Regions from separate parts of the Neobacillus sp. YIM B06451 genome, predicted to be linked through region 2. Evidence: predicted binding sites of a transcription regulator. Region 2 holds the regulator's gene; each other region holds the start of a gene.
What was found. Region 2 encodes Rex, which represses fermentation and respiration genes when NADH is low (regulators of the CRP and FNR family bind a similar motif). Its sites were predicted from a motif close to TTGTGAAATATTTCACAA; they were not measured.

Region 1 (7,413 bases), on a different contig from region 2:
AAGCTGTTCCAATGAAGGGGTTTGGAAAGACGGTTGGAAAGGTTTTAGGGCGCCCGCACTGGCTGCCGGTTCCCGGCTTCGCGTTGAAGCTTTTGCTTGGTGAAATGAGCACGCTCGTACTCGAAGGCCAAAGGGTTATGCCGAAAAAATTGCTTGATACGGGTTATAACTTCCGGTTTCCAGAGTTGGAACCCGCACTTAAAAATATATACAAAAGTTGAATCATACCCCCTTTTTAAGGAAAGGATTGGAATAGCAGCATACTTTTCTTAGAAGGAAGGGATCAAATATGGAAAAACGCAAAAAGGAAAAGTCGAGGCTGACGTTGACGGCCACGCAGGAAGTTCTTTATCAGCGGGAATTTAAAGCGGCGGACCGAGCGGCGGGCTTTGAAGGGCCGAAACTGAGGAAGCGGTAAGGGAAGGACTGCGGATATTTCTGGTAAGGTAAACAAGGCGGCTTTTCTGAAAAATTTCCCACTTATGGCTGAGGCTGTGGCGGAAAGGATAATACTGCGGGTTACTCCGCAATTTATTTCCGAAAGGGGTTTTTCGTGATGGGCCGTTCACGCGGACACAGGAATCGTGACAAGAACACAACTTCCCTGCCACAAACTCCAAAGAACCTGAAAATTACCGATGGGCGCGACGTTGAATTTGACCGCGACCTTGCCGACCATGACGACCTAGAGGCAATGGCCAGGTCAAAAGCTGCCGACCAGAGGGCGAAAAGCAGGCGGAAATAATCAATAAAAAACGAGCATTCGCCTGGCTAGGTTGGCGAATGCTCGTTTTCCAAAGACTGATGAAAAAAGAAGCAGGGCGACCCTGCTCCTTTTTTATAGTTATGCTTTATTTGCAACAGCCTTTTTATTGATTGCAGCTTTTAGATAAGGTACTGCAAACCTATCAACGCCCCAGTAGGTTGCACCACTGCCAGCGAACAAGAGGACAACTGCTACTGTGTAAAGGATTGGGTTTGTGCTTGTTGTACCGGCAAGCAAGAAGTTCAGGTTCATGAACGCAGCTGCTATCAAAGCAGGGATTGTTGCTGCTCCCAAGATCAGTCCCAAGCCAACCAATGTTTCACCCCAAGGAATCAGGACATTAAAGAGGTCAATATTTGGAGCTGCTACGTTTTGTAGGAAATCTGCATACCAGCCTTGGACGGCTGGATGATCTCCGCCAGCTTTTGCAATAGCGCCTTGTAGGAATCCGCCTGCATCAAAACCTCCTGTTATCTTGCCCCAGCCAGCTTGTAACCATTGAAGGCCCAACCAAACCCTTGCGATTGTCCAAATTACTGCTACTTGTGGTGTTTGATACCATTTTTTCATTTTAACCAACTCCTGTTTTTGTTTTTGTGAAATTATTCACATTCTTAACGGAAAAAAATTATTTAGAATAAGTTCTTATGTTTAGTGTTTAAGTTTGTGAAGGTTTTCACTTACTTTCTACACCCTTACTTTACTCCCTTTTTTAAAAACTATCAACATATTTTTATAGATTTCACTGTGTTTATAGTGATTATTTGACTAAATTGTGAACGACTGTGGATACAGGGGATATTGTGGATAAATTTTGTGGGTATAACAAAATAAAGGTATGTAGAAATCGGTGTTTGTGTATAACATTCGGCAGTATTTCTGTGGATAAAGTGGATAAGTCTGTGGATGATTGTTAAAATAACAACCTTTCTGTGGATATCCTAGTGAATAACTGAATGTGTCCCCAAAATAACGTTTAGATGTGGATGAGTACGGGAATTGATACTTTCTTCTCTACATTCCGGGTTCGGTTTAGCGTAAACTGGTAGAGATAGATTTTTACTAGAATGTTGAATGGAGATGGCTTGTTTGGTACTAAAATTACTTAACGATTTGATTTCCATTGACAGTAGTTCGGTTGAAGGGGCAAATGAAGCAGTACGGTTTTGCGGTGACTGGCTCCAAGGAAACGGGCTTCCGGTTTCTACTTTTGAAAATAATGGCTACACAATGCTTGTTTCAGAAATCGGCAGCGGCGATTTTACTCTCGTCCTAAATGGCCATGTAGATGTTGTAGCCGCAAAGGCTGGCCAGTTCCTGCCTTTTGAGCGGGACGGAAAGATTTACGGAAGAGGCTCGGCCGATATGAAGTCCGGGGTCGCGGCGATGATGTCCGCACTTTCCCAATTAAATGGCATGGAACTCGGAATTAGGGTTCAGCTGCAAATTGTTTCCGATGAAGAAATTGGCGGGTTCAATTGCACAGGCTTTTTAGTCGAAAAAGGCTATAGAGGGGATTTCGCGATTTGCGGAGAGCCGACGGGCCTTGGCATTGCCAACCAAGCGAAGGGCGTTCTGCGTACTGATTTGCGGGTAACCGGAGAAGCAGCGCATGGGAGCCGCCCATGGGAAGGGATTAACGCGATTGAGAAGGCATACGGAATATATGGTGAAATTCTTCGGCTTCCATTCGCATGCGAAAGCAGTGATTATTACGAAAAACCGTCGATCAATTTGGCTAAAATTAATGCAGGCAGCGCCTACAACGTTGTGCCAGACGAATGCATGATGGGGTTTGATATCCGCTACCTCCCCGGTCAGGACAAAGATGAAATCCTCCGCCAAATAAGCGGAATTGAAGGCGTTCAGCTTATTCCTGGGATGTTTTCGAATCCCGTCAATACAGACCGCAGCCACCCTTTCCTGCAACTGCTTGGCGAAATCGTTCAACGGCATACCGAGCGGGAAGCCAATTATTTTGGCCAGCATGGCAGCGCGGATACTGTCTTTTTCTCGAAATATGGAATTCCTGCAATCGAATTTGGCCCCGCCGGAGGGAATTGGCACGGAGATGAGGAATACGTGGAAATTGACTCGGTGCTGGCTTTTCGGAATATTCTTGTTGAACTGGCTTCTTCCGGCAGATTGGCGGAGTTTAAGGGATTGACTGAGAAAGAACGCGGTTAAAATGGAACTTATCGTTAGTTAACCTTTGGCATTAATGCCGAATCCGGGCGTAATAATGCCGGATGGACTTATAATAATGCCGAATGGAGCCGCAATAACGCCAAAATCAGCAATAATAACGCCGAATTTGGCATTAATAAAGCCAAACGAAGCATTATTAATGCCAAAAAAGAGATTAATTCTGCCTAACAGGGATTTACAGCCCATTGGATGGCCCTTATGTTAACTAAATTATTAAAAGGTCCACGTTAACAAAACACAAAAAAACGCGCCGCCCATCAACTAATGAGGGCGGCGCGTTACGTTAATGCTTACAATGGCAAGAGGGCGACTGTTTCTTTATCCCGGAGAGATTCAATCATGTCCAGCCATTCCTTTGGCTTGTTGGACAGGACGGAGTAATAGGTTGTCAGGAAATCTACTACAAGCGAGGCTTCGACGGTATCTTGGCTTTCGTCGCCCGGCATGAAGCCGAGGTCGAGGCCGGAGACGGCTTCTCCATTGTTCTCCCATGATGGGTGGACGTACTCAAGGTCAAGGCGCTTGTATCCAAGATGGGAAAGCACTTCCCGTCGTACATACGGGTCCATTACCTTAACCCCGCCAAACTCGTATTTCTCAACACGGTAGGGATCATAGATTTCAGCAAACATGCCGTACAGCTGTTCCTTTCCGTTTTTGCCGGCAAGCTCCTTTAGGTCGTTCATTCTATTAACAGCAAGAAAGCGGCCGATTCCTTTTCCGGGCCGGCCGATAATCGTGAAATCGGTCATGGCAATGTTCCAATTTTCATAATAGCGGTATTCGGTTGCGCCAACGACTTCATCTCCGTCCACAGCGACGAATACACGGATGCCAGGGTCTTCGAGCGGTTCTTTCCATAAATCGTATTCGAGTACTTCCTCCGGAGGGAAGATTTCCCCCATGAGATTGTGCAGTTTTTTAAAATTCGGGTCTTCGATGCTTATTATGCGCTTATATTCCATTTCCAGGTACTCCTTCGTTTTTAAATGGATTTTTCCATTCCATGATGACAGCATGGTTTTTCGATTCTTCATCGTCAAGGTAATTTTCCACGACAGCAACCGGCACCCGGCCGCAGCGGAGAAGGAAGGTTATGACCGGGTCCTTCAGTTCGCCCGCCATCACCTTTTCAAGATATTGCTGAGGGGTCATCGACGAAGCAACCTTGTGGTAGCCCGGCATCCTGCTTCCGCCAACTAGCCTGTCGATGCCTTGTTCGATGACAACATGGTACATTGCCTGCATCATCAATTTTCCAAGGCCGAGCTTCCGATATTTTGGCCTGACACTGATGTCTACTATATAAAGCGAGTTCCCGTCTGGCAGGTGATTGCGGATATATCCGTTATCCGTCACGTCTTCCCACGTATGGTCCGGGTGGGCTGGATCGAAGTTGACTCGGAGCCCGGTAAGCGAACCGGCCAGGTTTCCATCAACCAACACGCAAAGCGCCCCCTCTGGGAACAACTCCACATGGTTTGCCAATTGTTCCTTGTTCCACCAAAGGTCTGAGGGGAATGGCGGCGGGAAGCATTCGGACTGGATTTCAATGAGCCCGTCAAAATCATCCTTCGTATAATTCCTTATGCATACGGAATACGGCTTTCCCTGCTCGTATACAAAAAACTCGCTTTTGTACATTCTCCTCACCCTTCCGATTCAGTTTTTTCCCAATCCACGTATAGGTCGGTCCTCCGGTCGCGCCATGTTGTCACAGATCCACGTTCGCGGACTTCATATAATAGTTCAAGATCCAAATCTGCGGTCACAATCATATCATCATTGATTTCACCTTCAACCATGAGCCCTTTTGGCGGGAAAGGAATGTCATTCGGGGTAATCACGACAGCCTGGCCAAAATTCAGGCGCATGAAATCGACTGTCGGGAGCGCTCCGACTGTCCCGGTCAAGACAACGTACACCTGGTTTTCGATTGCCCTTGCGTGGCTTGTGTAGCGGACACGGTGGAAGCCGTGGCGGTCATCGGTGCATGAAGGACAGAAAATTACATCGGCGCCTTTCGCCTTGGCCATGCGGACGATTTCAGGGAATTCGATATCATAGCATGTAAGAATGGCAATTTTGCCTTTTTCTGTGTCAAAAATACGGAAGCTGTCGCCTTTCTCCATATTCCATTCATGAACCTCGGTTGGAGTGATATGAAGCTTGGCCTGCTCTTCAATCCTTCCATCCGGGTAAAATAAATGGGCGGTATTATACAGCTTGCCTCCCCTTTCGACTACATGGGTGCCTCCGATGATGTGCATGCCGGTTTGTTTAGCGAAGGAGGCAAACAGCTCCCGGTATTGTTTAGTAAAACCTGGCAAGTCATTGATTGTCAGTGCCTTGCCCTTACCGTCTCCGATTGAAAGGAGCTGGGTGGTGAAAAACTCTGGAAAAAGGACAAACTCTGCTCCAAACTCCTCTGCTGTTTTTATATAATGCTCGCATTGAGCCGCAAATTCCTCAAAAGAAGAGATTGTATGAAGATGATACTGAACCGCAGAAACTCTTAGCTTCATAGGAAAAATTCCTCCTATCCAATAAATGATTTCCTATATTATGCCTTATTCCGCGCAAAACCGATACCGTTTTGCACCATAAAGAGCCAAAAAAGGTGCCAGGCACCATAGTGGGACAAAAATGTTCCACTGCGGTGCCTGACACCCACAAATGCTACTTACTAGGCCAGAAAGGTTTTGGCAAGCTGAATTTGTTTTTGAACTTGGTCCGGGGCGGTTCCTCCGTAGCTGTTGCGCGCACCGGCGACGTGTTCAGGGGTAAGGATTTTGTAGATGTCGCCGTGGAAGAGTTCACTGAATGACCTGTATTCGTCCATGGTTAATTCAAGAAGGTATTTGTTGTTCTGGATGCAGTAAAGGACTATTTTCCCAATCACTTCGTGTGCTTCGCGGAACGGCATTCCTTTTGCAGCGAGATAATCCGCGATATCGGTCGCATTCGAGAAATCCTCGTTCAGCGCCTGGCGCATGACTTCACCGTTCACTTTCATTGTTTCGATCATTGGTGCGAGAAGCTTCAACGAGCCTTCCAGCGTTTCAACCGTATCAAACATGCCTTCCTTGTCTTCCTGCAAGTCCTTATTATAAGCAAGCGGCAAGCCTTTCAACACGGTCAAGAGGCCGATAAGGTTCCCGTATACCCTGCCTGTTTTTCCTCGTAAAAGCTCCGGGACATCCGGGTTTTTCTTTTGCGGCATGATGCTTGATCCTGTGCAGAAAGAATCGTCGAGCTCAACAAAACGGAATTCCTGGCTCGACCAGATGATCAGTTCTTCGGAAAGCCTTGATATATGGGTAATAATAATAGAACCAATCGATAGGAATTCGAGGATGAAGTCCCTGTCGCTTACCGCATCCATGCTGTTTGGGTAAATCGTTTCAAAACCAAGCAGCCCGGCCGTCATCTCCCGGTTGACCGGGAAGGTTGTCCCAGCGAGGGCCCCTGATCCCAGCGGCATCCAGTTCACGCGTTTCAGGCTATCCTTGAGCCTTTCCTTGTCCCGCTCAAACATCCAAAAATACGCCATTAAATGATGCGCGAATGAAACTGGCTGGGCGCGCTGCAGATGGGTATAGCCGGGAATCAGCGTATTAATATGCTGATTTGCCTTCTCGACAATCGCTTCCTGGACATTTTCAACAAGGCCAATCAATTCATTCGTCTTGGTCCTGAGATACAGGTGCATATCGGTTGCGACCTGGTCATTCCGGCTTCTGCCCGTATGCAGCTTCCCGCCAACAGGGCCGATCAGTTCAATCAGCTTCTTCTCGACATTCATATGAATATCTTCATCTTCTATTAAAAACTCAATCTCGTTGTTTTTGGCCATCTCACGGATTTTGTGGAGCCCGCCAACAATTTTCTCGACGTCCTCCATTGGGATAATTCCACACTCGCCCAGCATTTTAGCATGGGCAAGGCTACCTTCGATGTCCTCCTCGACCAGCTTTTTATCAAAAGAAATTGAAGCGGTAAACTCTTCAACCAATTTATTAGTCTCTTTTGTAAAGCGGCCGCCCCATAATTTTGACATAAGCCTGCCTCCTGATGATACATGCGGGCTCCCCTTTTTATTCAGAGGAAGCCGCAAGTTTAATAGTTTATATTCCGTCCATTCAATCACTGTTTAAAATTGAACCTATTTCCCTTCGGCGGTTTTTTTAGGCAAAATATTATTTCAGGACGGACTGCTTGCTGTTCACCTGGGAATAAACCTTTGTCGGCAAGCCCCAAATTTTGATGAAGCCTTCTGCTGCAAGATGGTCGAACGCGTCGCCCTTCGAATAAGTCGCAAGCTCTTCGTTATACAGGCTGTATGGCGATTTGCGGCCAACAGTCATATGTGTCCCTTTATGAAGTTTGACACGGATTGTACCGGTCACAACTTCCTGTGTTTCGTCTACAAACGCATC
Region 2 (7,413 bases):
AGGGTGAATACCTGAACGAGGTCCGAGATAATACGGTCGTTGGCGGGCAGAAGGCGGGCATCGCGCTCGGGAATTCCGGCGGGGCTAAGAACAAGCATGATGCCTCAGGTCCTGGAAACTGGGTGCACTCCAACGAATTGATTGGAAACCGTCAGGGAATCCTCGTCATTCTGGGAACTCCTGATACCCTTATAGAGGACAACAGGATCACCGCTGGAGATGATTCGCGGGTCGGTATCGAGGTCCGAAATGCGCCAGGCACAAAGATACACGGTAACTACATCACTGGAGGGACTGACAAGTTCTCGGCCATCCGCCTCATCAAGGACCGCGGTGCTGACGGACGGGGCAAAGGAATCCCGTCAGGCATCAGGATCAAGGGCAACGTCATTCGACAGGCGGCCAATGGCATCAGGATTGATGCCGGGAAGAATCTTTGTATAAGGGAAAACGTTTTCGACGGCATTGAGGGAGACGAGTTGAGGGTGGCCGGCGGGATAGAGGTGAGCAAGTCTTGTCCCTAATCGACAAAAAGTTTAACAGTTGTGGCATCTCCCAGTGGCATCAATGGGGTCATGAAATTAAAAATAAGATGTTCATTACTAAGTATTAATTGAGTTAAAAACTTCCCACAAAGGTTACTCTATAATCTGGCCCTTAAATGGAAAAAGAGCGCTGATCCTTATTCAAGGATTGCGCCCTTTTCATGAATTCTAGATTTCGAAACAATATTATTAACGAACCTTCTTATAATATGGAAGAAAAGGCCTCCCAACAGTTTAGCAAACTGATGAAAGACCTTCTCCTATAGTTAGCTTTTTGTCGTAGGTTTCCATGTTTTTTATAAAACGAGGACAAATCCGAGGACAAGAAAAGCATATTATCATTTTAGACGTTGATATAACAAGGTTCCAAAACCCTAATTACATCATGCCGCCCATTCCGCCCATGCCCATGTCAGGCATGCCGCCACCTTTGTTTTCCTCAGGCTTGTCGGCAACAACTGCTTCAGTTGTCAGGAACATAGCCGCAACGGATGCAGCGTTTTGAAGCGCGGAACGTGTAACCTTTGTTGGGTCAACGATACCAGCATCAATCATGTTCACCCATTCGCCAGTAGCAGCGTTGAAACCAGTGCCGATTTCTTCACGCTTCAGGCGGTCAACGATGACAGAGCCTTCGAGGCCTGCGTTTTGCGCAATTGTGCGAACAGGCTCTTCCATAGCGCGAAGTACGATGTTCACACCTGTTTGCTCGTCGCCTTCAACCTGGATTTCAGCCACTTTGTTGTAAACGTTCAAGAGGGCGACGCCACCGCCGGAAACGATTCCTTCTTCAACAGCAGCACGTGTTGAGTTCAGGGCGTCTTCGATACGAAGCTTGCGCTCTTTCAATTCTGTTTCAGTTGCAGCGCCGACCTTGATGACAGCTACGCCGCCAGCCAATTTCGCAAGGCGCTCCTGCAGCTTTTCACGGTCGAACTCGGAAGTTGTTTCTTCAAGCTGAACGCGGATTTGGTTTACTCGCCCAGCGATTGCAGCTGAGTCTCCAGCGCCTTCAACAATTGTTGTGTTCTCTTTGGAAACAACAACCTTGGAAGCACGGCCAAGAGATTGGATTGTTGCGGATTTAAGGTCACGGCCAAGCTCTTCTGTGATAACTTCGGCGCCAGTAAGGGCAGCGATGTCTTCAAGCATAGCTTTGCGGCGGTCACCGAAGCCAGGAGCCTTAACAGCAACAGCGTTGAATGTACCACGAAGCTTATTAACTACCAATGTAGCAAGTGCTTCACCTTCAACATCTTCAGCAATCAGCAATAGCGGTTTGCCTTGCTGGACAACCTGCTCAAGGACAGGAAGGATTTCCTGAATGCTGGAAATTTTCTTGTCAGTAATCAGGATATACGGATTATCAAGTACAGCTTCCATCTTATCGGAATCTGTAACCATGTATGGAGATGCATATCCGCGGTCGAATTGCATACCTTCTACTACATCAAGTTCGGTAGCGAAACCTTTTGATTCTTCAATCGTAATAACACCATCGTTGCCAACGCGCTCCATTGCTTCAGCGATCAATTGGCCGACTTCTGGGTTGTCAGCGGAAATCGCCGCAACCTGGGCGATGGATTCTTTTCCTTCGATTGGCTTGGAAATTGCCTTCAATTCTTCAACGGCAACCTTTGTCGCTTTTTCAATGCCCCTGCGGAGGACCATTGGGTTGGCGCCTGCGGTTACGTTTTTAAGGCCTTCACGGATCATTGCTTGCGCAAGGACAGTCGCAGTTGTTGTACCGTCACCGGCAACATCGTTTGTTTTGCTTGCCACTTCGGCAACAAGCTTGGCACCCATGTTTTCGAATGCGTCTTCAAGCTCGATTTCTTTCGCGATTGTAACACCGTCATTTGTGATAAGCGGTGAACCGAATTTTTTCTCAAGAACAACGTTGCGCCCTTTTGGCCCAAGCGTAACTTTAACAGCATTTGCAAGAGCATCTACACCGCGAAGCATTGAGCGGCGCGCGTCTTCACTGAACTTAATGTCTTTTGCCATAGTTCAAAAACCTCCTCAAGTCAGATAAAATTAGGTATGTGCCCTGAGTTCAGGCAATTATTCGCCGATGACGGCGTGAATATCGCTTTCACGAAGGATTAGGTATTCAGTTCCCTGGTACTTCACTTCTGTGCCGGCATATTTTGAGAAGATGATACGGTCGCCGACAGATACTTCCGGAGCTACACGCTCGCCGCTATCGAGAACACGGCCGGAACCTACTGCTACAACTTTGCCCTCCTGCGGCTTTTCCTTTGCAGTGTCAGGCAAAACAATGCCGCTTGCAGTCTTTTCTTCAGACTCGACAAGCTCAATGATAATGCGATCGCCAAGTGGTCTTAACAATTCAAACAACCTCCTCAAAGGGTTTTATGTAGTCGCTTATTAGCACTCTGTTCAGGTGAGTGCTAACACAATTATTATAATAATGAAAACCGGTTTTTTTTGCAAGCACGAACCATCATTTTTTTTAAAAAAAATCAACCTTATGAGTATGTCCGCTTTGGCTAAGGCTATACAGGAAGGTTTCCTGATTGAAATAAGTTTGCCTTTGTGAGTAGAATGAAAAGTGATGCAAAAAGTATAAAGGAGCTTGCCATTTTGAAACGTGAATACGGTTGGATTCTTATTGTATATATCGTCATGCAGCTATCGAGCCTGGTAGGGGTCCCCCTTTTGGCAATCGTCCTTGCCGGTGCGGGGAACAGTCCCCAGGAAACGCAGATGTATGCCTTAAATTACTGGCTGATAATCAGCTTTGTGTCGGCATTCCTCATTACGTTGTTTCTCCTACGAAAAGAAATGGCCAGCTCGCTTCAAAACAGGAACGCGGCCAATTTGCCACAGTCCATCTCATGGGCCGTCGGCGGAATTTTCCTCGCCCTTTTCGCGCAATGGGCCGCTGCCATAGTGGAGCAAATGCTTGGGATTAAAATGGGTTCGGATAACACCCGTTCAATCATGCGGATGATTGACAATTTTCCCGCGGTTATTCTCATCAGTTCGGTCATCGGCCCCATCCTTGAGGAAATCGTGTTCCGAAAAATCATTTTTGGCAGCCTTCACAAGCGGTTTAATTTCTTTGTTTCCGCATTGATCAGTTCCGTTATCTTCGCAGCCGCGCACATGGAATTTGAACATATCCTGATTTACTCGGCAATTGGATTCACATTTGCTTTCCTTTATGTCCGGACAAACCGGATCATTGTTCCGATCATTGCGCACGTCACAATGAATACACTCGTTGTTTTGATGCAGAGTATTTACCGTGAGGAAATTGAGAAATTCCTGCGTGAAGCAGAACAGATGCAAAACTTTATCGGAGGGTTTTTATGAGGCAATCACCATTGTTTTCCGGCATCGTGTACCTCTTGCTCGGAATTTTGTTTACGTATTTCGCAGTTGGGAGCGTAAGGGACGAAGGCTGGGGATTCTTTTCCTATCTCCTCGTTATTTTGGCCACCTTTGATTTCGGGGCGGGCATAAGGATGATAAGTCTACATTACAAGCTAAAACGAATCCAAAAAAAGTGAGCCCCTTTTAGGCTCACTTTTTTGCTTCTTCTGCTTCTTCGGAAAAGTCCACTCCCGGGTAATTTTTCAGGAAGTAAATCAAGGACTGCAATTCCACCGCCAGGTCGATATGATGGACCCGGATGGAGCGCGGGACATTCAGCCTCGCAGGCGTGAAGTTTAAAATCCCTTTCACATTTGTTTTAACAAGCCTGTCTGTAATCGGCTGGGCAACGGAAGCAGGTATGGTCAAAATCGCTACCGTAACATTGTCATTGTTCAGGTACGCTTCAAGATCATCCAGGCTGTGGATTGGGACGTTGCCAATTTTCGTCCCCACTTTATCGGGATCAACGTCAAAGGCTACTTCTATTTTTGTATTATTGTTTTTCAGGAAATTGTAGTTCAAAAAGGCAGTCCCGAGGTTTCCGACCCCGATAAGAGCAACCTTTGTAAGTTCATCCTGGTCAAGCGTCTTCCGAAAGAACCCAAGCAGGTAGTTTACGTTATAGCCATAGCCCTTTTTGCCAAGGGCTCCAAAATAGGAAAAATCCCTTCGGATTGTCGCCGAATCGACTTTAACCGCTTCGCTAAGTTCCGCTGATGAAACCCTCTGCTTTCCGGAGGAATGCAAATTCTTTAAAAACCTGTAATATAACGGCAGCCTTTTGGCGGTTGCCTGCGGTATTTTCATTGTTTCACTCACCATTGATCCCCTGCCCCGGTTTAATTTTTCTCGCAGGCCCCTGGCCATTCGCGGGAAATCTTGTTTACTGGACCTCTTGTTCTCGTTTAAAATCGCCATGCTTGCCGCCTGTCTTTTCAACAAGATAGGTTGGCCCGATTACCATTCCTTTGTCAACGGCTTTGCACATATCGTATATGGTCAATGCACAGACGGAAGCTGCAGTTAGCGCTTCCATTTCCACGCCAGTATTTCCTTTCGTCTTAACTGAAGCTGAAATCATCAGCTTATGGCCTGCTTCTTCCTCTTCCCACCTGAAAGCGATGTCTACCCCTGTCAGCGGGATGGGGTGGCACATTGGGATTATTTCCCATGTTTTCTTTGCTGCCATGACAGCGGCTACCTGGGCCACCGCCAGCACATCACCCTTTTTCATCTTATTATTCGTTATTCTTTCATAAATGTCTCGATTTACCGTTATGCTTGAACGGGCGATCGCCGTCCTGGCTGTTTCCGGCTTATCGCTGACATCAACCATTTTTGCTCTGCCTTCTTCATTGAAATGCGTAAATTCAGCCATCCTAAAAACTCCTTTCCCAAAAACGGAACATCCTGGCGGATCGACCCCGTTTTCCCGAATGGGAACCTGGCCGTTTTTTTAACCTTTTCCCTATAGTTCAGTTCATTGAGTTATAAAAATAATACACTATTTTCAGGTAATTGTGTATGCTCTTTGTTCCATGTTTCACATATGTTCCATTGTTTTTTAGCTTTTAATGAGATTAAGCCCCATTTTTTTAAAAAAATTGTCATATTTAACTCCTTTTCCCCTAGCATATGTGCTTTAACCCTCAGCAGAAAACCATTCCTCGAGGATGGCTCACTCATTGCCGAGCAACCCCTTATGGGTTACACTCTAAATAGTAATGGGGTGAAAAGAATGATTTTGCTTCAAGTGAACAACCTTGAAAAATATTACGGCGCTGAATTAATTTTATCGAACATAAAGCTCGAACTCCAAAACAGGGACCGCGTTGCCCTAGTCGGCAGGAATGGCGCTGGGAAATCGACGCTCCTCAAAATAATCGCCGGCCATATCGGACATGATGGCGGCGAAATCATTAAACCGAAAGATGTTACCATCGGTTATCTCGCGCAAAATACGGGCCTCGAATCATCCTTGTCGATTTGGGATGAAATGTTGAAGGTTTTCGAGCCAGTCCGTAAGCTTGAGGCTTCGTTAAGGGAACTGGAAGGACAAATGGCGGACCCGTCTATTATCGGCGATTCCAGTAAATATGAAAGAGTTTTAAAGGACTATGACGAACTGCAGGTCCGATTCAAGGAGATGGGAGGGTACCAGTATGAGGCGGATATCCGGTCCGTGCTCCATGGACTCAACTTCCAAACCTTTGATTATTCAACTAGTATATCAAGCCTGAGCGGCGGCCAGAAAACACGCCTGGCGCTCGGGAAACTGCTGCTAGGGAAACCCGACATCCTTATATTGGACGAGCCTACGAACCACCTTGATATTGAAACACTTTCATGGCTTGAATTGTACTTGCAAAATTATCATGGCGCAATTCTCATTGTTTCCCATGACCGATACTTCCTCGATAAGGTCGTCAATCAGGTATACGAACTGTCCCGCAGGCAAATCCACCGGTTTGTTGGCAACTACAGTTCCTACCTTGTTCAAAAGGCTGAAAACTATGAACGTGATATGAAGCAGTTCGAAAAGCAGCAGGATGAGGTGGCTAAACTCCAGGACTTCATCCAGCGGAATCTTGCCAGGGCCTCAACGACAAAACGCGCCCAAAGCAGGAGGAAAAAGCTTGAGAAGATGGAGCTGATGGACCGGCCCTCGGGAGATGAAAAATCCGCAACCTTTTCTTTTGAAATCGAGCGGCAAAGCGGCAATGACGTTTTGCGCGTTGATGCGCTTGCCATCGGATATGAGGATCCAGTCGCCGAGGACCTTTCCTTTTCCATCACCAAGGGAGACAGCATCGCGCTTGTCGGACCTAACGGAATTGGGAAATCAACCTTGCTCAAAACGATTATAAAAAGCCTTCCGGCACATGCGGGCTCAATCCATTACGGGACAAACGTCATGATAGGCTATTACGACCAGGAACAAGCCAACCTACGTTCGAATAAGAGGGTTTTGAATGAACTTTGGGACGATTACCCTCTGAAAACCGAAAAAGAAATCCGAACAGTTCTCGGAAACTTCCTTTTTTCCGGAGACGATGTCCTCAAGCCCGTTTCCACTTTAAGCGGCGGTGAAAAGGCGCGCCTCGCCCTGGCCAAGCTGATGCTGCAAAAGGCGAATTTCCTTATCCTCGACGAACCGACCAACCACCTTGACCTTGATAGTAAGGAGGTTCTCGAAAATGCGCTTATCGATTACCCCGGTACCATCTTGTTCGTCTCACATGACCGTTATTTTATCAACAGGATCGCAACAAAGGTTCTGGAACTGAATACGGATGGCTGTGTGGAATATCTGGGCGATTATGATTATTTTCTCGAAAAGAAACAGGAAATGGCTGAGCTTTTAGCGATGGAAAAGGCATCTGCATCGGTTGCTGAAACTCCCGCCGCCAAAAATACGTTCCAGCAGGATAAGGAATCCAAGAAACTTGAGCGGCAGCGAAAA
Region 3 (7,413 bases), on a different contig from region 2:
CTTTATACTCATTTTCAAGAATGACAAGCTCGCAATCGAGCCGCAGAGGAAGGAAGAGCCGGAAATGATCAAGGCTCGCTTTAAGAAAATCCTCAATTTCCGGGAATAATGGCAAAAGAGGCTTATCGTTGCGGCTCATTAGCTTTGGGCCATCCTTGTCCCAGTCAAGAATGGCCCGGAATCCATCGTATTTTACCTCGTACGACCAACCAGGAAATTCAGGCGGCTCGAATTGTAAAACTGGCAGCATCGGCTTCATTTGCGTTCATCCCCATCCTTTTTCGTTAGTGTATGGAATATCCTTTGCGGCTATCATGTTTCCAAATCTTTTATTGATTGGGGCGGAAAAATTTACACAAACTAACCTAAAAAAGAATGGAGAATGAACGATGCATACAATCTGGAAAGGCAGCATCAGTTTCGGGCTTGTCAACATTCCCATCAAGCTCCACGCGGCAACGGAGGACAAGGACGTGAAACTAAGGACCTTGCATAAGGAGTGCAATTCGCCTATCAAATACGAAAAAGTGTGCCCGGTGTGCGACAGGGAAGTAAAAAGTGAGGAAATTGTCCGGGCATATGAGTATACAAAGGGCAAGTTTGTGGTATTGGATAACGAGGATCTTGAAAAGTTGAAAAGGGAAAATGAAGAAAAAGCGGTAGAAATTATCGATTTTGTCAAGATGGAAGAAATTGATCCCATCTATTACGACCGGAGTTATTTCATGTCGCCGCATGAAGGGGGAAGCAAGGCGTATTCCTTGTTAAGAAGGGCACTTCAGGACTCAGGAAAGGTTGGCATTGCAAAAATCGCAATCCGCTCCAAGGAGCAATTGGCCGTCCTCCGGGTTTATGAAAATACGCTTGTGATGGAAACAATCCATTACCCAGATGAAGTCCGAAAGGCAAACGATGTACCGAATGTCCCTGAAGCGGATAAGGTTACAGATAAGGAATTGGCAACCGCCATATTGCTAATCGACCAGTTGACGACAGATTTCGTACCGGAAAAGTATACCGATGATTACCGGACCGCGTTGCTTGAATTGATAGAAGCAAAACGGGCGGGCAGGGAAGTCGTCGCCCCGGCGGCAAAAGAGGCGCCATCCAATGTTACAGATTTAATGGCGGCGTTACAGGCTTCAATCGATCGGACGAAACCGAAAACAAAGGCCGGGACACGCAAAAAAACCGGATCACGTGCAAAAAAGCAGGCGTAAACCTAAAGGCTGATTCTTTTCGGGTCGGCCTTCCGGTCAATGTTAATAAAGGTGGCTTTAATGGTAAACACGTGAATTTACTATCCTCCGGTTGTACATTATTTTTCCCTTTATTTGAAAAAAGAAGGGTGAGGGAGAAAGATGAAAATTGTCGTCCTGTCAGATACCCACATTCCCAAAAAGGCAAAAGCTTTGCCAGACGCTATTATCCCTGATTTGGAATCTGCTGATTTGATTCTCCATGCAGGGGATTGGCAGGTTCCTGAAGTTTATTCGATGCTGTCGGCTTTTTCGAAAGTTGATGGCGTCCATGGGAATGTGGATGGTCAAGACGTAATAAGCCTTTTTCCGGATAAAAAAATCATTCAGGCTGGAAAATTCACAATTGGTCTTGTCCATGGCCACGGGACCGGAAAAACGACCGAAAAGCGTGCGATCGAAGCCTTCATTGGCGAAAAGGTCGATTGCATCATTTTTGGGCATTCCCACATTCCTGTGCACAAAGTTACAGAGGGAATCCTCCTTTTTAATCCTGGTTCCGCTACCGACAAACGGAGGCAAAAACAATTTTCGTACGGCATTCTTGAGGTGGGCGAGAAACTGTCAGCAAAGCATGTCTATTTTGGGGGTTAATCAAAGCTCAACCATTCATTAGACCAAACCCCGAAAATGAGGTATACTTATACTAGTTACAAACTTTAAATGATTCACTTCACCGCATGTAAAGAGTGGCTTGCAAGTCCTTTTTGCATCGGTGATTTTTAGTTCAGGGACATCCGGACGGGTCAGATTGAAGCCCTGAATCGGGTTGGAGCATGGCCGAGGGAATAAAAAACATGGAGGTGCCTGGAATGGCGTTTGGGCGAAGGAATACGGAAGAAGTAGTTATGGAAGAGACGGATATATGGGAATGCACGGCGGAAGGATGCAAGGCGTGGATAAGGGACAATTTTAAGAGCGAGGAAGTGCCCGAATGCCCTATTTGCAGCAGCGCGATGCATAAGACAACCAGGGAGCTCCAGGTTGTAGCGAATACAAGCAAGCGATACATTTAACGGCAAGGATGGGGACGCGTGGAGATTATCCGGGTGAACAAAAGCAATATCGGTGCGTTCATCGATTATTGCATTGCAAATAGGAAAAATCTAGACGACACATTCCTTGTTGATGAGGAACTGGAAAAAATGAAGCCTGATGATGAAGACCCTTCGTTCATTGCTCTAGAAGGAGGGAACGTCATCGGCGCGGTTTCTATGAAACTGGATCCTTATCTTCTGAGGGGAAACCGTGCTAGATTCCGGATTTTCCATTGCAATCCAGCAACACCGGTCGTTTATAAACGCCTCTTTTCAGTGATTCGGCCGGAGATGGACAAAGTGGAAAAAGTATTCCTGTTCCTCCCTGAAACGGCATTGGAAGCAAGGGAACAAATCGCTGGACTGGGCTTTTCCATTGAAAGGTATGCATATCTTTTAACCAGAAAAGATCTGCCTGTTGGTGAAGTTTCACTTCCAGAAGGCTATTCGTTTAAGGAGTTCGTGCCAGGCCGTGACGAAAAGGATTACTGCCGTATTCGGAATATAGCCTTTTCAGGGCTGGCGGGATCGGAAACTCCACTAACAGAAGAGGAAGCAGGAAAAATCGCCGCCCGGAATGACTACCTGACGGGAGGGATTTTGTTCCTGTGCAAGGAGGGCAGTCCTGTTGGCCTCGTACGTGTCGCAAGGGAATACTATAATGGGATCCATTATGCTTTGATCGGACCGATTGCGCTGCTACCGTCCTATCAAAAAAAAGGGCTCGGACGCACGTTGCTTAGGGCCGGGCTACAGGTTGGAAGAAAATTTGGCCTTGGCAAAGCAATCCTGAGCGTAAACGCTGAAAACGAGCAAGCTGTCCATCTTTATACAAGCGAAGGCTTCGAAACGGATGAATGCTTTATCTCCTATCAATATAAAATTTAAAAAGGTATCCTTTGGCCGCCAGCCGGGATACCTTTTTCTTTACTCAAAATGTTCAATACAGTACTTTAGGACCATTTCCTCTTCGTCTTCTTCCAGAGCAAAATCAAAAACTTTTCCAGAACTTTTCTCGAAAAAGTTGTACTGGGCTATTTTGTGTTCGTTGCCTTCAACTGAAAAAATAACCTTAAGGCCCGTTCCCAATTCTGAATACAATTCATCATCTTCATCAACAGCTATATCAAGCAGAAATTCATAGCGCTCTCCTGCCAATAAACCAAACGGATCTTCAAGAAATTCTACTGTGTGGCCTGTAATTTCCATCGTGATTTTTCCTCCTAATAACATCTGACAGGTACTTTACCTTCATTTAAAATACCATAAACGTATTTTTTTTAAAAGGAGAGAGAGGGGAGGGCATAGCAAACCATTTCCGAACAATATGTGAATAATTGAACAAAATGTCTTACGGGGAGGATAAAATTGCTAAAATAAAGTTGGATAGAAGGATATGTATAGTTGCGGTAAGGAAAAGCAACGAATGAAATTTACGTTTAACTTTATGTGATTTTTTTCACAAACTTAGAGGTGAAATGAATGTTGACTCAGCTGGATATACCACAAATGGTTACGTTAATGAAAGCGAGGGGCAATATCTATCATTTTTTGCTCAGAGTGTTCCATTCGCCGCTTGATCAAGTATGGTTAGATGCTTTTCGGGAACATGGAGATGTTGCGGGCCTTGGGGAACTTGGTTTGGGCGGTGTAGAGCTGAAGGACTTTTTTAAAGGTGACCCTTGCTTAAAAAGGGAAACAGTGGAGTATTCGAGGCTATTTATTGGGCCCGGGACATTGCCCGCGCCTCCGTGGGAATCCTTTTATCGAAGCAGGGAGCAAATGCTTTTTGATGATGTAATGTATGAGGTCAGGGAGCAATTCCATAATGAAGGCCTTCGATTTGTAAAAGAAAACAATGAGCCCGATGACCACCTAACCATCGAACTGGAATTCATGCTTCATCTCATTTTGAAAGGAATACATGCAAAAGAAGAACACGAGCTTTTCAATATTCTTAAGAAACAGCGCGCCTTTCTGAATGAGCACCTTGGACGGTGGATAGGCGATTTTGGAAAAAGGTTGGCTCAAAGCACAACCAGTAATCTATACAGAGGTGCCGCATTATTGGCAAATGATTTTATTGCAGATGATATAGATTTTCTTAATGAACTAGTGGAGGGATGGCCCCATGGCGAGTAAGGAAATGGAAAAAGGGCTTCTGGAAAAACAAATGAAACGGCGTACCTTTTTAAAATGGTCAGGAGGAATTGGAATCCCTCTTGTGCTCGGCGGATTTGGGGCAAATCAACTGGTCGGCAGGAAAGAGCCGGAAAATGCCATAAAAGCAGAAACCCCGGAAAAAATCATTTCAACTTGCAGCATCAACAATTGCGGCGGCCGCTGCGTCATTAAAGCGCATGTCAAGGAAGGCCAGGTCGTCCGAATCAGTACGGACACAAATGAGGACGATATTCTTTCTCCGCAAATGCGGGCCTGCATACGCGGGCGGGGCTATAAAAAAATGCTTTACCATCCCGACCGGCTTAAGTATCCAATGAAACGCGTTGGTAAACGGGGTGAAGGAAAATTCGAGCGGATCACCTGGGCCGAAGCCGTTGAAACGATCGCGAACGAGATGAAGAGGGTCGGCGAAACCTACGGACCGGAATCAAGATATGTGAATTATGCTTCCGGGCAGTCATGGGGCTTGTTCGGGGGAGAGTATATGGCTAGGAAGCTGCTTGCGATGACTGGCGGTTACCTTGATTTCAGGAACGATTATAGTTCAGGTGCTGGGAATGTCGCGACACCATATACGTATGGGACAAATAACTCGGGATCAAGTTTCGATTCATTCCTCCATTCAAAGTATATTATTCTATGGGGACATAACCCCTCCGAAAATATTTTCTCAACTCCGTATACAACCTATTTGCGAGAAGCGAAAAAGAACGGAGCGAAAATTATTGTCATTGACCCGCGTTATACGGATACAGCCGTCGCATTCGCTGACGAATGGATCCCAATTTTGCCAACGACAGACAATGCAATGATGGATGCGATGGCGTATGTGATGATTACCGAAAACCTTTATGACAAAGAATTTGTCGATAAATACTGCATCGGTTTTGATGAAGCGCACATGCCGGAAGGGGTACCAAAGGAAGAAAACCTACGGAACTACCTGCTTGGAAAAACGGACGGCATTTCGAAAACACCTGAATGGGCAGAACAGATTTGCAAGGTTCCTGCTTCTAAGATAAGGGAAATCGCGCGGGACTATGCCACCATCAAACCAGCCGCGTTACTTCAGGGCTGGGGGCCACAGCGCCATGCGTATGGGGAACAAATTATGCGCGGAGGCGCGCAGCTCGCCTGCCTGACCGGAAATGTCGGCAAGCTAGGAGGATGGGCCGCGGGAACAGGCTACTGGTCCAGGTCGGGCATCGCCTATCCGATTACATTCGAGAATCCGGTGAAAGCGACAATCCCTTGCTTTCTCTGGGCCGATGCGGTTGAACGAGGGACGGAACTTACCTCTGAAGATGGCCTCCAGGGAACGGACAAACTAAAGAGCAATATTAAACTGATTTTCAATATTGGCGGAAATATGCTCGTCAACCAGCACTCCGATATTAATAAAACGACAAAGCTGCTTGAGGATGAAAGCAAGGTCGAATTCATTGTGGTTGGCGATCTTTTTATGACACCAAGCGCAAAATATGCAGACATCCTTTTGCCAGGGACATCCTTTTTTGAACGGTGGGATATTGGGGTGCCATGGTGCTTTGGGGATTATGTCATATTAGGTGAAAAAGCAATCGATCCTCTGTATGAATGCCGGAATGAGTATGATGTGTTTGCCGATATTGCCGAACATTTCGGTTTGAGGGAGGCCTTTACCGAAGGAAAAACGATGCTTGACTGGGTTAAGGTGAGCGTGGAACGGACAAGGGCCGAGATCGACCCGGGATTCCCAACTTTCGAAGAGTTCAGGAAAAAGAGCATCCACCATTTTACGTTTGACGAGCCGCTGATTGGTTTTAAAAAACAGATTGATGACCCGGAAAACAATCCATTTGAGACGCCGTCAGGGAAAATCGAGCTGTTTTCCAAGGCGCTGTGGGATATGAACAAGCATGATGTCATACCGCCTTTCGCGAAGTATGTGCCGGCTTGGGAAGGGCCGGCCGATCCGCTGAAGGAAACATATCCGTTGCAGTTGATTAGCTGGCATTATAAAAGGCGCTGCCATTCAACCCATGACAACCATCCGTGGCTTGAAGAAGCTTTTCCCCAGGAAATGTGGCTGAACCCAGTAGATGCGGGGGCAAGGGGATTAAAGGATGGTGACCGGGCTAGGGTATTCAATGCCAGGGGAGCTTTAATCATCCTAGTAAAAGTAACAAGCCGCATCATGCCGGGGGTCGCCGCGATTCCACAGGGTGCCTGGTATACGCCGGATAAGGATGGAATCGACCAAAGGGGCTCCATAAACGTGCTCACCGCCCAAAGGCCGACTCCTCTAGCAAAATCAAACCCGCAGCAAACGAATCTCGTCGAGGTAAAGAAAGCATAGAGGGGGAGTGGCCCGCGATGGCACAAATGGGTTTTTATATCAATCAAAGCCTATGCTCGGGATGTAAAGCATGCACGGTAGCCTGCAAGGACAAAAAGGATTTAGAGGTGGGATTGAACTTCCGTCGGGTATACGCCCATGAAGAAGGGGCATACATCCAAAAGGGAGCCGCTATCGTACAACAAATAAAAGCTTTTTACTTTTCGATTTCCTGCAACCACTGTACGAAGCCGGCGTGTGTACCAATTTGCCCGACTGGAGCAATTGTCAAGAGGAAGGAAGACGGGATTACTGTCATCGATCAGGATAAATGCGCCGGAACCAAATTTTGCGTATCCGCCTGCCCGTATGGTGCTCCCCAATACAACGAAAAAACATTTAAAACGAACAAATGCGATTTTTGCCTCGATCTTCAGGCGAAAGGCGAGGATCCGGTTTGCGTCTCGACCTGCATCATGAGGGCGATTGAATGCGGGCCAATTGAGGAACTCCGTAAAAAATATGGAACCGTAGATGAAGTAATAGGAATGCCAAGCGCAGCAATCACCAATCCTAATCTGGTGATTACCCCACATAGGGATGCAGTGAAAAATTA
Region 4 (7,413 bases), on a different contig from region 2:
ATCCTCCGTGTTAATTGTATGGCGGACAGAAGCTAGGGAGATCATTGTCCCGATATGATTCCTTTGCTTATTGATTTTTTGTATCGCTTTTTCCTGCTCCGATGCACTGGCCGCGGAGTTGAATTCCTCGAGCGCAGCTTCGAACTGCTTTTTAATATCTGCCATGTCCGGCCTTACGTATGTATAATCCTGAAATTTCACCTGGAACCCCTTCTCTCTTTTTAATTTCACATAGTTCATTTCGACATCCGAAACTTGGATTCCTCCAATTTGTGAAAAATCCCATTAAAATTTGTACCACGCCCATGATGGCAGACACCAAGGTTATGAAGATCTCGAAGAACATAAAAAAAAATGGCATAAATATGCCATTTTTTCTGGAGCCCGATCCTTAAAACTTCCCGGATGGCAGGCCAAGTTTCTTCAATAGGGTGATTGCCTCTTCCCGTTCCTGTTCAGTTAGGCGTGACATGAGCTCATGAATATTCCGTTCGTGCTCGGGAAAAACCTCTTCAATAAAAGACTTTCCTTTATCGGTAATTCTCGCATAGGTCACCCGCCGGTCACTTGGACATGCCACCCTTGCAATAAGCCCTTTTTGCTCCAATTTATCGACGACATAAGTGATGCTCCCGCTCGCAATCAGGATTTTTCCGCCGATTTGCTGAAGGGGCTGGTCACCTTTATGATAAAGGAGCTCAAGAACGGCAAACTCGGTTGGGTTCAGGCCGTTTTCCTGAATAAATTTATTGACCTGCTCGTTGATCGCCTTATAGGCCCTGGATAAAACAATGTAAAGCTTAAGTGATTGTGAAATTGACTCTCTTTCCAATTTAATCAAATCCTTTTATTATGGCGATTAAAATCGCCTTGAATTCAAGATAATTATAATAAACTTTTTGGACAGTGTCAATGAACCTGTTTACAATAACTTCCATGATTGATTTGTCATTAAAACAATTTTAAAACGTATCTTTTTATTTTTAATGATGACAAAATACTGTAATATAGGGGGTACAAACTTAAGGGAGCATTGCATATGAACCAGGCAGCATTAGTCCAAAAACCTGCCGATTCCGGCCAGGCTACCACCTATAAAATTCTTTTTATCATAGCCCTATGCCATTTATTGAATGATTCGCTTCAGTCGGTTGTACCCGCCATGTTTCCGATTATCGGCAAGACGCTTGGGCTTAGCTTCACCCAGCTGGGCATGATTGCCTTCGCTTTGAATATGGTTTCTTCCGTCATGCAGCCTGCCGTCGGGCTTATGACTGATAAAAAACCGATGCCCTATGCTTTGCCTGCTGGGCTTGCCTGTTCGATGGCTGGTATCCTCGGCCTCGCTTTTGCGCCGAATTTCGCGTTTATTATCCTATCGGTAATTTTTATCGGAATCGGCTCGGCTATTTTTCACCCCGAGGGATCCCGTGTCGCATATCTCGCGGCTGGCCCAAGAAGGGGACTGGCACAATCTATATATCAGGTTGGAGGCAATTCCGGCCAGGCCCTCGCTCCGCTCATAACGGCTTTAATCCTTGTTCCATTTGGACAGAAGGGTGCAGCCCTATTTGCAGCAGTCGCTGGCATTGCGGTCGCCCTGTTACTGTATATCGCCCGCTGGTACACCGAAAAGCTTTCTGCCACAAGGAAGGCAGCCGTAAAGAAAATCGGTAACAATGCCGCGAAGAAGGGGCTTCAGAGAGGCATCCTGCCAGCGCTGGCGTTAATCCTGCTCCTGATCTTCGCACGATCCTGGTATATATCCGGAATAACGAACTTTTACGCTTTTTTTGCAATTAATGAATATTCGTTTACGATCAAGCAATCGCAATTCCTTCTTTTTGCGTTTCTGGTTTCCGGTGCTGCCGGTACATTTTTTGGTGGGCCGCTGGCAGACCGGTTCGGTAAGAAGAATGTCATCTCTGCATCCATGCTGTTCGCGGTGCCTTTTTCGGCAATCATTCCATTTTTGCCTTCCGCCGCCGCACTTGTTTGCCTAATACTAAACGGATTCATTTTGATGACAAGTTTCTCAGTTACCGTTGTATATGCCCAGGAGCTCGTGCCAGGGAAAATCGGGCTTATGTCCGGGTTAACTGTCGGCCTTGCATTTGGCATGGGTGCAATCGGGTCCGTTGGGCTTGGCTATATCGCCGACCTGGCAGGCCTGAAGGAAATGATTATCGGAGTCGGCTTCCTTCCATTTCTGGGCATCTCATCGCTTCTCCTGCCTTCTGATAAAAAACTCGAGCAATGGCAAACTTAGAAAAGCGGCATCCATCCTACTTAAGGTTGGCTGCCGCTTTCTGTTTGGTTTTTAGTTACTATTTCTAAATTTCGTTGATTCTTTGATATAGCTCCGCTTTCTCATCGTCTGATAACATCCGTTGCGCCATCGGGAAAAGGACATTCTCTTCTTTTGCGAAATGCTCGGTCAATGTATAGTATGCTTCTTTGATTTGGGAAGCAAGCTCCCGGATTTCATCCTCGGAAAACTCAGCCCCCTCTTGCGCGGTTCTTTCCAGGTAAGTGCCAATAAGTGTTTTTGCCCGGTCATGTTCGTATTCCATTACAGCAATCGGACCTGATGTACGGCCAATATATTGTCCCATCATGTCAAACAGGACGCCTTCCTCCCGGTCGGAATGGGGCCCCAAATCGGCAATGAATTTGTTAGTCCTTTCTGTCAGCCTGGAGAACGTTTCTATAACATCCTCCTCTTTTTCAATTTTCCGTACTTCTTCAAGCAGGCCATCCAATTGGGATAGGAGTGGAGGATGTTCCTCCTTTAATTGTTTCAGCCCTGGACATAGCTCAACCTGTCCCGCTCCACCAAATGCACTCATGCAACCGCTCATTGATATTCCCCTCTCAATAAATTGTTATTTGAGAACAGTATAGGACGTTTTCATGAGAAAAGTTGTGATGGCTATCACAAGCCATGAATTTGTCAAAAAGTATGTGGATACGCTTTCAAGTTTCGAAAAATTTTAACATTTGAACTGGTATTCACCTTCATGGATTTCATATAATTTAGTTAGAACCAAAAAAGGAGGGACAGAACTTGAATTTCCCATATTATAGAGACTTTTACCCAAAAATCATCATGCCAATCGGGAGCAACGACACTGCATTGTTAAAGGAATCCCCCTTTGCGGAGACAGGCGCCACCCATTGGTTGATTGCGCTACAAGGTGATCATGAAGGGGTTCCCGCCGGATGCTGCAATTGGAAGGTGCTCGTCTATACATCAGACCCCGATGGTACATTCAGCTGGGATAAACCGTATTATGCCTCTTCGTTGATGGAGTCGATCGACTCTGCTATTGAACTTGCGCAGGAATTTGAATCATTTGGAAAAAATGACGTACTTTGCACAATGGGTTCAGATAAAAAAATCAGCTAATCTCTAAAATCTTCCTCTTTTTAGCTTCATCTTTTTGCCTTCTATTGTGAAATCCCATACATAGCATGTAAATAGTGTTTACTCTTATTCTCATAAAACGATTAACAAAAGGTTTCATCCAGTCAATAGAAAAGCTGCCTGCATTTAATTGCAGACAGCTTTTTAATTTCGTTTCTATCTTAAGCAAGCCGGAAGACGATTCCGTGGCCGCCCTTTGGATATTCCCATTTAATATTCTGGTATGGACAGCCTATCCTGCAGCTGCCGCACTCATGGCAACCCTCAAAACCGACCTGCATCCGCTTCCCTTCCCATTTATAAACTTCGGCTGGGCAGAAAACAGTGCAAAGTTTATCAGGGCATTTGGTCGCGCAAATGTCGTGATCAAGAACGGTTAAATGGGACTTTGTGTCACACCTGAAACGAAGGAGATACTGTTTTTCTTCCAGAGTTTTGGTTGACATTATTTCACCGCCTTCCATGCGCGATAGACATCCTGCAGCACCTTGAGCGTGCCGCGTTCACTAGTAATACTCTTCATGATTTCCTTCTGTTTGTCGCGTTTAGGTGTTCCGTCAACCGTGAAGAATTTGCTCATCGCCTGGTTCATCATCGGTACATATTCCTTGAAGTACTGTGGATATTTTTCGAATGTATGGGCTGCATCTTTGTATTTTTCAAGGTCTTTCATGATAAAGCTTCCATATAGTGCTTCACGGTAGCTGTTCAGGCTCGCTTCACTGAAATTGTTGCGGGCTTTCGCCTCTATGATCGCTTCTGCGGCAAGCTTTCCAGAATACATGGCCATGTTCGATCCTTCGCGGTGAATCGCATTGACAAGCTGCGCAGCATCCCCTACGACTACAACCCCATTCCCAGCAACCTTTGGCACTGACCTGAATCCGCCCTCCGGAATTAAGTGGGCCAAATATTCAGCTGATTCCCCGCCTTCAAGCATCGGGCGTACCATTGGATGAGTCTTCAGATAGTCGAGCAGGTCATATGGCTTCAGCTTCGCCTTAATCATGCTCGACAACGTTGTACCTACTCCAATATTAAGGCTTTCTTTATTAGTATATAGAAAAGCCGTTCCAAGGTTCCCTTTTGTTGAATCCCCGAATATTTCAATTGTACACCCGTGGTTTCCTTCAAGATTGAACCTGTCGTTGATTTTCTCCTTTGGAAGATTAATAACTTCCATGACAGTCAGGGCAACTTCATCCGGACGGAACTCTTTATGGAAGCCAAGCTGTTTTCCAAGCAACGAGTTTACCCCATCGGCGAGTACAACAACATCCGCGTACACATCGCCATCCGGCCTGTCAGTACGGACCCCAATAACCTTCCCGTTCTCGACAATGCATTCCGTTACTACCGTTTCGTTAATCAGGAGCGCCCCTTGCTCGACGGCCTTCTGTGCAAACCACTGGTCGAATTGAGCCCTGAGGACGGTAAAATTGTTGTATGGCTCACTTGCCCACTCCATACCTTTATATCCGAAGGAAACGACTGATTCCTTATCCATCATCCAAAAACGCTGCTCGACGACAGGACGCTCAAGAGGCGCTTCTTTCCAAAATTCTGGAATTAATTCCTCTGTCTGCTTCCTGTAAAGGACGCCGCCCATTACGTTTTTGCTGCCTGGGTATTCCCCTCTTTCAATCAGCAGCACGTTCAATCCGTTCTTTGCGCACACAAGGGCGCATGCTGTACCGGCAGGGCCAGCACCAACTACGATTACATCAAATTTTTCAGGCATAACTGATTTCACCGCCCTTTTGGTTCCGCATCTGCTTAAATTGTTCTGTCAGTTTCGGGACGATTTCCAGCGCATCCCCTACAATACCGTAGGTGGCTACATCAAAAATCGGCGCATTTGGATCTTTGTTGATCGCAATGATGATTTCTGAGTTTTTCATGCCGACCACATGCTGGATTGCTCCGGATAAGGCAATGGCAAAGTAGATTTTTGGCGTAACCGTTTCGCCTGTCTGCCCAATTTGGAGATGGTGCGGCAGCCATCCGGCCTCAACAACATCCCTCGTCCCGCCAACAGTCGCGCCAATCGCATCGGCTAGATCGTAGAGCATTTGGAAGTTTTGCAAATCCCCCATACCTTTACCGCCGCATACTATCACATGGGCATCAGAAAGGTTTGCTTTATTTGTTATGTCTTTCACAATTTTAAGCACTTTTGTGCGCATGTCATCTTCCGACAGGGCAATGCTCTCTTCAATGATCCTTCCGGTGCGCGAGGTGTCCGGCTCAAGCGCTTTCATAACTTTCGGCCTTACAGTCGCCATTTGAGGCCTGTGCTTTTTGCAAAGGATGGTAGCCATGATATTTCCTCCGAACGCCGGCCGGCTGGCTTCAAAAAGGCGGTTATCGAGGTCAATATCAAGCATTGTCGTATCCGCGGTCAAACCGGTGTTCAAATCAGTCGCAACAGCGCTTGCAAGATCCTTTCCGTTCGGTGTCGCACCATAAAGGAAGATTTCTGGTTTATACTTTTCTGCAAGCATGATGACGCCCTTCATGAACGACTCTGTCCTGTAGTTCTTCATGACCGGGTGGTCGATAACATACACTTCATCGGCCCCATATGCAATCACCTTTGATGCGAGCGCCTTTATGCCATGCCCCATCAGCACACCAGCAAGCGGAACCTCAAGCTTATCGGCAAGCTTTCTGCCAGCGCCTAGCAGTTCAAGCGAAACGCCTTCAATTTCGCCATCCGTTTCCTCTATAAAAACCCAAACTCCTTTGTAGTCCTCTATATTCATCAGAATCCTCCTATCCCCTTATGCTGGTTTAATTAATTTGCCGAATTGGGCGTCAAAAGCTCTTTTTTGTCCATCAGGAGGCTGATTAGCTCCTTTACCTGCTCATCCGCGCTTCCGTCGAGCCTTTTTCCACCTTCGGGCTTTGGAGGGGAAAACATTTTGCCTACGATGGTAGGGGATCCTTTGAGCCCAAGCTGGGTTCGGTCAACATTTTCGAAATCACTCACTGCCCAGATGACAGGCTCGTACCTGGCCGCCTTAATCATATTTGGGAGAGGCGAGTATTCAATTTCATTTATTTCCTTTTCGACTGTCAACAGACAAGGCAACTGGGATTGGATAAGTTCATAGCCATTTGTTTGCTTCCGTTTAATCAAGACTGTCTTTTCTTTCAGATTCACTTCAGCTACTTCAATTACATTGGTGATAGGCGGGATATCAAGCCTTCTTGCAATACCGGGGCCAACCTGCCCTGTATCCCCATCAATTGCATGCTTTCCGCAAATCACCATGTCAATTGGCAGTTCCTTGCTTATTTTTTCCAGTGCTTTTGACAATGCATAGCTTGTAGCTAGAGTATCCGCACCAGCAAATGCTCGGTCGGAAATGAGGTAACCCCTGTCGGCCCCGATTTCGACACTCCGCTTAATGACAGCGGTTGCCTGGGGCGGGCCCATCGAAAGGACCGATATCGTTCCTCCCGTAAGTTCCCTGATTTTTACAGCTTCCTGGACGGCATGGGCGTCATATGGATTCAGGATGGCTGGCGCGCTCCGCCTGTCAAGCGTATTTGTTTTTGGATTGATTTTGATGATTTTTGTATCTGGTACCTGTTTGACACAAACAACAATATGCATGTACTACCTTCCCCTCTGCAGAAAATTTGTGTAAGCGTTTCCCTTATTAATTCATTTAATGCTTTTGTTTTACGATATATGATTCGTAAGACAAGCATAGTACCAATAAAAACCTGTTGAAATACATGATGAACTGTCCTCGTCCTGTTCGTATTCAGCCCGAAATAGGAAAAACAGTTGAGGCGGTTATTAACATGCTGTTAATACTACTATAAAAAATATTCAGATATAGACAATGATATAAATCACATCTTATGGATTTTTATATAAAATTTTGGAAAAATAGAGAACTTTTTCGACAAAAAAAAGAATGCCGTTACGCATTCCTTCCAAAGGGTTTTAAATGGCTGATGAGACCGCCAGT

Region 1: RB160_RS10870 (DoxX family membrane protein) is a predicted target of Rex. The motif match lies at 1,361-1,378, and genes of this name have one in related genera.
Region 3: RB160_RS09110 (TorD/DmsD family molecular chaperone) is a predicted target of Rex. The motif match lies at 3,744-3,761, and genes of this name have one in related genera.
Region 4: RB160_RS00865 (hemerythrin domain-containing protein) is a predicted target of Rex. The motif match lies at 2,924-2,941, and genes of this name have one in related genera.

What each region holds. Positions count from the first base shown of each region.
Region 1 covers NZ_JAVFKJ010000004.1:234,488-241,900, reverse strand. Annotated here, with positions in the region: gene RB160_RS10885 (TIGR01777 family oxidoreductase) at 1-221, shown strand, start outside; gene RB160_RS10880 (YfhE family protein) at 290-418, shown strand; gene RB160_RS10875 (YfhD family protein) at 557-745, shown strand; gene RB160_RS10870 (DoxX family membrane protein) at 845-1,336, opposite strand; gene RB160_RS10865 (M20 family metallopeptidase) at 1,847-2,953, shown strand; gene RB160_RS10860 (hypothetical protein) at 2,972-3,160, opposite strand; gene RB160_RS10855 (GNAT family N-acetyltransferase) at 3,265-3,939, opposite strand; gene RB160_RS10850 (GNAT family N-acetyltransferase) at 3,929-4,618, opposite strand; gene RB160_RS10845 (carbon-nitrogen hydrolase family protein) at 4,624-5,499, opposite strand; gene argH (argininosuccinate lyase) at 5,661-7,034, opposite strand; gene RB160_RS10835 (argininosuccinate synthase) at 7,174-7,413, opposite strand, start outside.
Region 2 covers NZ_JAVFKJ010000024.1:4,032-11,444, reverse strand. Annotated here, with positions in the region: gene RB160_RS23255 (right-handed parallel beta-helix repeat-containing protein) at 1-524, shown strand, start outside; gene groL (chaperonin GroEL) at 924-2,552, opposite strand; gene groES (co-chaperone GroES) at 2,610-2,897, opposite strand; gene RB160_RS23240 (CPBP family intramembrane glutamic endopeptidase) at 3,153-3,887, shown strand; gene RB160_RS23235 (YdiK family protein) at 3,884-4,084, shown strand; gene RB160_RS23230 (redox-sensing transcriptional repressor Rex) at 4,098-4,772, opposite strand; gene moaC (cyclic pyranopterin monophosphate synthase MoaC) at 4,834-5,328, opposite strand; gene RB160_RS23220 (hypothetical protein) at 5,439-5,636, opposite strand; gene RB160_RS23215 (ABC-F family ATP-binding cassette domain-containing protein) at 5,689-7,413, shown strand, end outside.
Region 3 covers NZ_JAVFKJ010000003.1:303,188-310,600, forward strand. Annotated here, with positions in the region: gene RB160_RS09080 (DNA ligase D) at 1-259, opposite strand, end outside; gene ku (non-homologous end joining protein Ku) at 390-1,220, shown strand; gene RB160_RS09090 (metallophosphoesterase family protein) at 1,362-1,853, shown strand; gene RB160_RS09095 (cold-shock protein) at 2,072-2,275, shown strand; gene RB160_RS09100 (GNAT family N-acetyltransferase) at 2,294-3,184, shown strand; gene RB160_RS09105 (DUF6509 family protein) at 3,224-3,505, opposite strand; gene RB160_RS09110 (TorD/DmsD family molecular chaperone) at 3,779-4,438, shown strand; gene RB160_RS09115 (DMSO/selenate family reductase complex A subunit) at 4,428-6,818, shown strand; gene RB160_RS09120 (DMSO/selenate family reductase complex B subunit) at 6,836-7,413, shown strand, end outside.
Region 4 covers NZ_JAVFKJ010000001.1:190,594-198,006, reverse strand. Annotated here, with positions in the region: gene RB160_RS00880 (M3 family oligoendopeptidase) at 1-201, opposite strand, end outside; gene RB160_RS00875 (MarR family winged helix-turn-helix transcriptional regulator) at 392-832, opposite strand; gene RB160_RS00870 (MFS transporter) at 1,040-2,269, shown strand; gene RB160_RS00865 (hemerythrin domain-containing protein) at 2,334-2,861, opposite strand; gene RB160_RS00860 (hypothetical protein) at 3,068-3,409, shown strand; gene RB160_RS00855 (ferredoxin family protein) at 3,589-3,873, opposite strand; gene RB160_RS00850 (FAD-dependent oxidoreductase) at 3,873-5,168, opposite strand; gene RB160_RS00845 (electron transfer flavoprotein subunit alpha/FixB family protein) at 5,161-6,192, opposite strand; gene RB160_RS00840 (electron transfer flavoprotein subunit beta/FixA family protein) at 6,225-7,049, opposite strand; gene RB160_RS00835 (aspartyl-phosphate phosphatase Spo0E family protein) at 7,389-7,413, opposite strand, start outside.